One region of the Oceanobacillus sp. MO10714A genome, then DNA from elsewhere that is predicted to be linked to it. Evidence: a T-box and tRNA genes for the amino acid it is inferred to sense, from the RefSeq annotation. Region 1 holds a T-box; the other holds one or more tRNA genes.
What was found. A T-box is a leader RNA that pairs with one kind of tRNA and senses whether it is charged. The one in region 1 lies ahead of SPD53_RS00320 (valine--tRNA ligase), so its partner is inferred to be a tRNA-Val.
Positions count from the first base shown of each region.

Region 2: it encodes a tRNA-Val, which carries the amino acid that the T-box ahead of SPD53_RS00320 (valine--tRNA ligase) is inferred to sense. The anticodon was not compared.

Region 1 is NZ_JAXHDC010000001.1:58,330-62,767, forward strand. It holds gene SPD53_RS00305 (LysM peptidoglycan-binding domain-containing protein) at 23-973, shown strand; gene SPD53_RS00310 (hypothetical protein) at 1,038-2,027, shown strand; gene SPD53_RS00315 (hypothetical protein) at 2,024-2,212, opposite strand; T-box leader at 2,337-2,561, shown strand; gene SPD53_RS00320 (valine--tRNA ligase) at 2,615-4,438, shown strand, end outside.
Region 2 is NZ_JAXHDC010000004.1:89,490-93,927, reverse strand. It holds gene SPD53_RS05210 (ABC transporter ATP-binding protein) at 1-57, opposite strand, end outside; gene SPD53_RS05205 (ABC transporter ATP-binding protein) at 47-1,786, opposite strand; gene SPD53_RS05200 (hypothetical protein) at 1,996-2,247, shown strand; gene SPD53_RS05195 (YjfB family protein) at 2,470-2,664, shown strand; tRNA gene SPD53_RS05190 (tRNA-Val) at 2,741-2,813, shown strand; gene SPD53_RS05185 (GNAT family N-acetyltransferase) at 3,130-4,026, shown strand; gene SPD53_RS05180 (thiol-disulfide oxidoreductase DCC family protein) at 4,368-4,438, shown strand, end outside.

The DNA.
Region 1 (4,438 bases):
AATGGAGAAGGGAGGAGTTATTTTGTCTTCTGCTAATCAAAATTTTCAATTTGAATTACAAGAAACATTATATTTTGACCGAGGCGATGAAGTACTCGAATTAATAGGTGTTTCACTTAATCCGGAAATAACGATTCAACCATATGATACGTACGTGTCCATCCGGGGCGAGATTGAACTGCGGGGAGAATATATGCGCGATGAACAACGGATAGACGAAACAGATCACCCTGCACTAAATGAGCTTGATGATTTGGATGCGAGAAGGTTTGTGGAAAAAGTAGAGTGTAAAGAAGATAATATGGCTGAATTTTATCATCGTTTTCCTGTAGATATTTCCGTTCCGGAATACCGGATTGAGAACATGGATGATATTAGAATAGAAATTATTAACTTTGATTATGAATTACCGGCAAATTCAAAATTACAGCTTACTGCAGTAGCGGAAATTCAAGGAATTAAAGCGGAAGTCGATTTATGGCAAGAACGAGAAACAGAGGAAAGGAAAGTAGAGTCGGAAGAGGACGAAGAACCAGACTCATTCACATTTGAAGTGGAAAGAGAAGAGGTTGTTGCAGAAGAGGAAAGGATCAAGGAAGTAGTAGAGGAGTTGGAGCAAGAGGAAGAAGCGGAAGTGGAAGAGGTAATAGATGTAAATGAAGTACGGGAACTGGAAAGGGAAGAAGTGCAAGAAAATGAACTGATAATCCGTGCGAAGGAAGAAGAGGAAGTAGAAGAAGATGGAAAGACGGCTGAAGTTGTAAATGATGTTAGTTATTTAAAAGACATATTCCGCGATGAAGAGGAAGAAAGCTATGTAAAAATGCGAATTTGCATTGCACAAGAAGACGATACGATCGAATCAATCGCGGAAAGATTTCAAGTTAGTGCGCTGCAGTTAATCAAACAAAATAAACTTGATGAAGACTTTGATATTAGCGAGGGACAGTTACTGTATATCCCGAAGAAATGAAATAATCCCCTTGTGAATGGAAGCAAGGGGTTTTCCTATGTTAAGCATTCCGGAGGTTATCAAGATGGAGAAACAAACTGAAATTCTTAAAGCCTATAATATATATCCTCAGGCAATTGTCGCTGTTACGGACCGGCTGCATAAAGTAAAGGCAGGCGGAAAAGAATATGCATTAAAACGGAGCAGGTTAGATAAACAATCCATAGAAAATTGGGTGTCCGTCTACACCCGCGCAAATCAGGAAAACCTCCATGAAATCATCCCTGTTTATTTAACTCGGAATCGGAAAATGTATGTTGAGTTTGCAGGTGAGTTTTATTACCTGACACCTTGGATAGAGACAAATACTAGATTTATTGGTGAAAATCGCATCCAGTCCATCTATAGGCAAATCGGTAGAATTCATGTTCAAACGAAAAATCTGTACCGATTAAACAAGGATGAATTGGCGAATCGTTTTCAGACATATCAAGGAAACTGTACGAAAGATGAAACTCGGCTACTTGCGTGGATAGAAATCATAGAACAAAAACATTATCCATCTCCCTTTGAACTGCAAGTATTAACCCATTATCGTGATATACGATTCTCCCTTTTCCGCTCCCGTCAACTAGTAGATGAAATCCTTTCCCTCGCGGAGGAGGAGTCGAGTTGGGGAATCAGTCTGAATCATGGTAATTTACAAGCCGGACATATATTTGATCATTATTTTATTAATTGGGAAAGCGCCTGTTATAAACATGCGGTCTTTGATTTAGTGGACTTGTTCCGTTACGGAGCAATCCATGAGTCACAATTGAAGAGCCACTTTCTGAAAAACTTCTCCATCTATATGGAAGAGAATCCGTTAACTTCCCTGGAACAAGCTTTACTCTGCCTATATTTGCTGAACAGTGAAGCATATTTACGCTTAGTCGAGCAATACCATACAGCCAATGAAACTAACATTTCCCATATACAGTTGTCTATTGAACTTGAACAGATTTATCGCCGAATAATCTTCGGGTTGAGTTTCCAAGAAATGCTTGAACAAAGGGCAAGGAAAGACGATTAAAACCATTCCAAGTAAAAAGCAATATAGAGAAATACGAAAACACCTAGTAAAAATACATCTAAAGTTGTCGGAAGTATAATCGTACGGAGAAGCTGATATACTAATAACGGCGCCATCGCTTTTTCTAAAACGAACAAGCATTGCCTCGCCCATGGAGGCAGGCGATAACGATAATACCGACCCATACCATTCACCTCATTATAAATGATGAAGTACCATGCTTTATCGTATGTTGTGGCCACGTTTTTGTTCCGGTTAGAGTTGACGTTTTTAAGTGAAGTGTATACAATATAAGGTAATTAAAATATAATGATGCAAATGATTGGGAAGAGTACAGGATGAACGCCTACAGGAAGGGAAATGATTTGCTGAGAATTTCCTAGGAAGGTTGTGCTGGAAGGTCGCCCTTGATGCAGCTGCTTCGAATTACAGTAGAGGCACGCCGGCTATGCGCCGATATCTGTCGATGAGTGTACAAATATTTATTTGTAAACAAAGGTGGTACCACGGAAGTTAACTCTTTTCGTCCTTTTTTGAAGGATGGAAAGGGTTTTTTAATTGTTAAAACTAAAGGAGGGTGATCGGTAATGTCGGATAAAAAAGTAACATTGCCATCAAAATATAATCCAAATGAAGTAGAAGCGGGTCGTTATCAATTTTGGCTGGAGGGGAAATTCTTTGAAGCCCCGAATGATCCGAAGAAGGAGCCTTATTCTATCGTTATTCCGCCGCCAAACGTAACGGGCAGGCTGCACCTAGGGCACGCTTGGGATACGACAATGCAAGACACGATTATCCGTATGAAGCGAATGCAAGGATATGATGTTCTCTGGCTTCCAGGGATGGACCATGCAGGAATTGCAACCCAGGCAAAAGTTGAAGGTGAATTGAAAAAGATGGGAACGAACCGTTATGAGCTTGGACGGGAAAAGTTCCTTGAGAAATCTTGGGAATGGAAGGAAGAGTATGCTTCTTTCATCCGTTCACAATGGGAAAAGCTTGGCTTAAGTGTTGATTACTCGCGAGAACGATTTACGCTTGATGAAGGATTGTCCGATGCGGTTAAAGAGGTTTTCGTCAAGCTTTATGAGAAAGGACTCATCTACCGTGGCGAATACATTATCAACTGGGATCCGCAAACAAAAACAGCTCTCTCCGATATTGAAGTAATTCATGAAGAGGTCGAAGGGAAATTTTACCACTTTAAATATCCAATCAAAGATAGTGATGAGTTTATCGAGATTGCTACAACACGTCCGGAAACGATGCTTGGAGATACGGCGGTAGCTGTTCATCCGGATGATGAAAGGTACCAACATCTTATTGGGAAAACGGTAATTTTGCCACTTGTCGGTAGAGAAATCGAAATCGTTGCAGATGATTATGTTGATATGGAACTAGGTTCTGGTGCGGTAAAAATAACACCGGCCCATGATCCGAATGACTTTGAGATTGGTAATCGTCATAACTTGGAAAGAGTTCTTGTTATGAATGAAGACGGCACGATGAATGAAAACGCTGGTAAATATGAAGGTATGGACCGGTTTGAATGCCGTGAACAGATTGTAAAAGATCTAGAAGAAATCGGTGCCCTTCTGAAGATTGAGGAAAGGGTCCACCAGGTTGGCCACTCGGAACGAAGCGGCGCAGTTGTTGAACCGTATCTATCGACCCAATGGTTCGTAAAAATGAAGCCACTTGCTGATGCTGCAGTTGCGCTACAAGACAGTGACGATAAAGTCAATTTCTTCCCAGAAAGATTCGAACGGACGTACCTCCACTGGATGGAAAACATTCGTGATTGGGTAATTTCGCGACAGTTGTGGTGGGGCCACCGGATTCCGGCCTGGTACCATAAAGAAACAGGAGAAATCTATGTAGGAAGAGAAGCCCCTCGTGATCATGAGAATTGGGAACAGGATGAAGATGTACTTGATACATGGTTCTCCTCCGCCCTTTGGCCGTTCTCTACGATGGGCTGGCCGGATACAGAAGCGGCTGATTACAAACGTTACTTCCCGACTCAAGCACTCGTAACTGGCTACGACATCATCTTTTTCTGGGTAGCACGGATGATTTTCCAGTCGAAGGAATTTACAGGGGAAAAGCCATTTGAAGATGTGCTCATCCATGGATTAATCCGTGATGCAGAAGGAAGGAAAATGAGTAAATCTCTTGGTAATGGTGTTGACCCGATGGATGTTATCGATAAATACGGGGCAGACTCCCTTCGTTACTTCTTGTTAACTGGCTCAACGCCTGGACAGGATTTACGATTCCACTGGGAAAAGGTTGAATCGACTTGGAATTTCGCGAATAAAATCTGGAACGCTTCCCGATTTGTCTTAATGAATTTAGAGGATTTCAACTATGAAGATATTGATTTGTCTGGAGATCTTTCAGTTGCTGAT
Region 2 (4,438 bases), on a different contig from region 1:
GGAATCAAGCTTTATTTTCTCGTAGTGGAAGGGAGCCTTCCAGTCCTTATTCGACATGTGCATACTCCTTTCCGTGCTGAGATTCTACGATCTGTTGATAGAGCCTGGATTGTTTAATCAATTCATTATGTGTCCCCACTGCGAGCACTTCACCTTCATCCATTAATAGAATCCGATCTGCAGTCCTTGCTGTGGAAACTTTTTGAGTAATGATCATTATTGTACAGTTGTATGCTTCAATAGTCTCAAGCAATCTAGCTTCCGTAGCAAGGTCTAGGGCACTAGTACTATCATCAAGCATGAGAATCTTCGGTTTCCGGATCAGCGCCCTGGCAATCGAAATCCGCTGTTTTTGCCCACCGGAGAGATTCACTCCTTTTTGCCCGACTCTCGTGTCATACTGTTTAGGTAAACTCATGATTGTATCGTGAATCTGTGCATCTTTCGCAGCTTGTATCATTTCTTCGTCAGTCGCACCGACTTTTCCCCAAACGATATTATCCCGAACGGTTCCGGTGAAAAGGAGCGGATTCTGTGGCACATATCCGATACTATCCCTTAAGGTATCGAAGGGATAGGAATCAATAGACCGACCGTCAATTAGCACCTGTCCTTTAGTTGGATCATATAGCCGAGGCATGAGTTGGAATATCGATGTTTTCCCGGATCCGGTAGCACCCATAATCGCAAGGGTTTCTCCTGATTGGATGGTGAATGAAATATCGTTCAAAATAATTTCATCTGAAGCAGGGTATTGGAAATAAACATTGCGATATTCCACTGTACCGTCCTTAATCTCAATGTTATCATGCGTTCTATCTACTTCATATTCTGATTCACTTTCATTTTCTAATGTCAGCACTTCATTCACCCGTTCTGCCGATGCTTTTGTCCTCGAAAGAATGATGATAATAAAGGAGAACATTGAAATCGCCATCGCTACCCGGAGTGCATAATTGACGATAGAAACAACTTCTCCAACCGCAGCATTCCCGGCGAGCGACTGGATATTTCCGAACCAGATGATGAAGATAAGGCTCAAGTTCATAATAAATAAAAGGATAGGCATCGTGGATTCCACAAAACGGAAAGTCCTTTTTGTCGAAATCGCAAGGTCGTTATTTGCCCCCATGAAACGCATCTCTTCAAAATTCCGGCGTCCAAACGCTTTAATAATCCGCATACCTGCAAGATTCTCCTGCATGACTCGGTTGACGTGATCGACATTCGCCTGTACTTTAGAAAACATCTTACTAGCATACTTCATCACGAGGAATAAAAAGAGAATAAGTAAAGGCACGGTCAGAAGAAAGATCATTGCAAGGCGAGCATTTACAATAAATGCCATCGTCACTCCACCAAGCACAAGGAACGGGGCTTTTGCCATAATACGAAGCGCCATGAAGATCATATTTTGAATCTGGCGGATATCGTTCGTAAATCGTGTCACAAGTGCAGAAGTAGGGTAATTACTTAAGCTTTTAAAGGAAAAATATTGGATGCGGGCGAACAGCTTCTGTCTCAAATCAAAACCAAAGGCGAAACTGACATGAGAAGAGTAGAATGAGTTCAACACTCCAACGATAAGGGATAAAGCTGCAAGTCCAATCATGATTCCTCCCCACATCGTAATTTTCCCAACATCTTCTTGTAGCACCCCCTGATCAATCATGAGACCGAGAAAGAGAGGGAGGAGAAGCTCAATCATAAGTTCAGAAAACATAAAAATATATGCTAAAATAATGGATGTTTTATATGGTTTTAAAAAGGAAAAAACATTTTTCAAACGCTGACCCTCCAAGTAAGTAAAATAATAACAATTATTTAATTATTATAATGTGTTAGTAGGTAATTATCCAGTATCTTATTTCGGGTGTCGAAGTTTTGTGGGGGTGTTTGGAGATGATTGATTTTCCGTTTTTTTAAGTTAAACTGTGAGTCAAATAATGTGTTTACAATACAAGTATTCCGACACTAGAAAAAGGTGGTGAAAAAATGGCATTCATGCTAGTAATGGTGGGTGTTTTCTGTATTATTTACATGAAACCTCCTATTTTTAAACAAATGAGATATGATTATGTTTATCTCCTGATTGTTTTGATTTTACTATCCATCATTGTGATTAATGGGACTTTTATAGATTTAATGTCTGATGGATTACTAGTAACGCTCACGCTCATGATTTTATCTCCTTTGTATGTAAAAACATTTTCAGCAATAGGCAATAAAGGGGAACAGAATGCTTAATTCTATGCAAAAAATGCACGTCAGTACATAAACTATACGATTAGAATGATGGTTCATAGCTCAGTTGGAAGAGAGATATTTTAACAGGGTAGATGGTTCGATACAGTTGGAGCTTCTCGTTTACTCCTAGCTGTCAAATTGATAGAAAGAGAGACTTGGAAACTTTCATAGATATGGTATGATAGATAGAGTTAAAGGATTCAGAGAGAAAGGGGTAGGAAAATGGATATTGCAAAACTTTCTACAGCATTAAGCCAAGCCCAAGTAAAACAGCAAGCAAGCTTATCGGTTATGAGGATGATGATGGATACAGGGAAAGTTCAAGCTGGTGATATGCTAGAAATGTTGGACGAAAGTGTAAGTGCACCAGATGCAAGTCACCCAAATTTAGGTGGGAAAATTGATATTCAAGCATAAAATAGTACAAAATGTTAAGTTTCGCTTGCAGGAAATATAAATGTATTGTATACTAAATCTTGCAGTTGAAAATAATGATTCCGTAGCTCAGCTGGGAGAGCGCTACCTTGACAGGGTAGAGGTCGTTGGTTCGAGCCCAATCGGAATCACTATAGAACAGAGGTCTGTATCCCTTATATATCAAGGGGTACAGACCTTTTGTTTTAAGTGTAACAGATTCCGAATGCCCCTAAATTTTACCAATTGTTAAAACCTTGCTAACAACCTCATTTTCTTCTCGACTGTAATACATCTTCGAATATGTCTTCGGCTTCATTCCGGTTCGTCTGGGATGATGTGAGCATAAGAAGCTTTATCTCCAATTATACAACCTTAAATAGCGCTTGTTTAAGGTCTGATTTTCATAGGTTAGTCGACATAACTGATTCAAATACTTACATTTTATAAAGTTTGGGAGGTTTTCATATGATAAAGATTCAACGTCATCCGAAACTAGCAGATGTTGCAGCCTTTATTTCCAGATTAAATTCAAATTTAGAACACCATATTGGTTATTGTGGGAAAAAGATGGATGAAATTTTTAATACATTGGAGGAAGACTTTGGAGATATACCTGCACGTGAATCATTTTTTATAGCAACGGAAAGCGATAAGGTTGTTGGAGTCTGTGGGTTTGATGCTGATAACGAAAGGGGAAAAGCCGAAATATGGGGACCATTCGTAGACCGCGCAGATGCATTAAAGGTATCTATTTTGTTATGGGAATCCACTATTAAAGAAATTCCGAATACCATACAGACTGTCTCCTTATTTCCGGATAATCATAATTTAATGGTAGTTGATTTGGCTAATAGATATTCTTTTGATTCTGTTAGTAAAGAGACCATTTTAACTTGTTCCAAACAATCTTTTAGAAGAGTAAATAATGACAATGTAATCCCGCTAATAATAAGTGAACATTATAGTTCATTGATAAAGTTACACAACCAAATTTTTCCTAATTCTTACCTAACTGGTACTGAAATGGTAGATGGATTGAGTGAAACATCGACTGTTTTTGGTGCTGTAAACGAACATGGTAATTTACTAGGATATCTTTACACTGAGGCAGAGCCAGAGTTTGGAGAAGGAAGTATTGAATTTTTTGGTGTAACTCCGCTGGTGCGTAACAAAGGTTTGGGGACTTCTCTTCTTGTAAAAGGTTTAGAATGGCTTTTTACATTTCCATCCATAGAAGAAGTTACTCTATGTGTCCAATCTGACAATTCGAAGGCGATTCGTCTATATAAAAGACTGGGGTTTCAGATTGAGCATCAACTTACATTTTTCGAAAAAACTCTAGACAAATCAGGCGTAAACTGAATATTGGTCTCTATTATTATGTTAGGTAAATCTTATTTAATATTACAATTTAAGTTAATTTAGGTCCAAAATTATTTAGCGAAAAGTGTTCATTTTTACTTGACGGTTACATGGTGTTGGCATACAGTAGAATGCTTACGATAACCAATATAAAACTTGTTTTAATTCGCCTTGTTTTGTTGGACGCCAACATTGGCATCTGGAACTGAATAAAGGTACATTTATTTGTACGAAATTTAGGTGCTTTTTGAATGACATTAGCACCTTTTCTTGGTACAATATAATTAAAATTCAGAATATAAAATGGTGTCGGGAAATAAAGTTTTCTACAAGAAGGAGAGCTGAACTTAGGAGCCATAATACTATTCGATGGGGTATGTAATTTTTGTAATAAAAGCATTCAGTATATCAT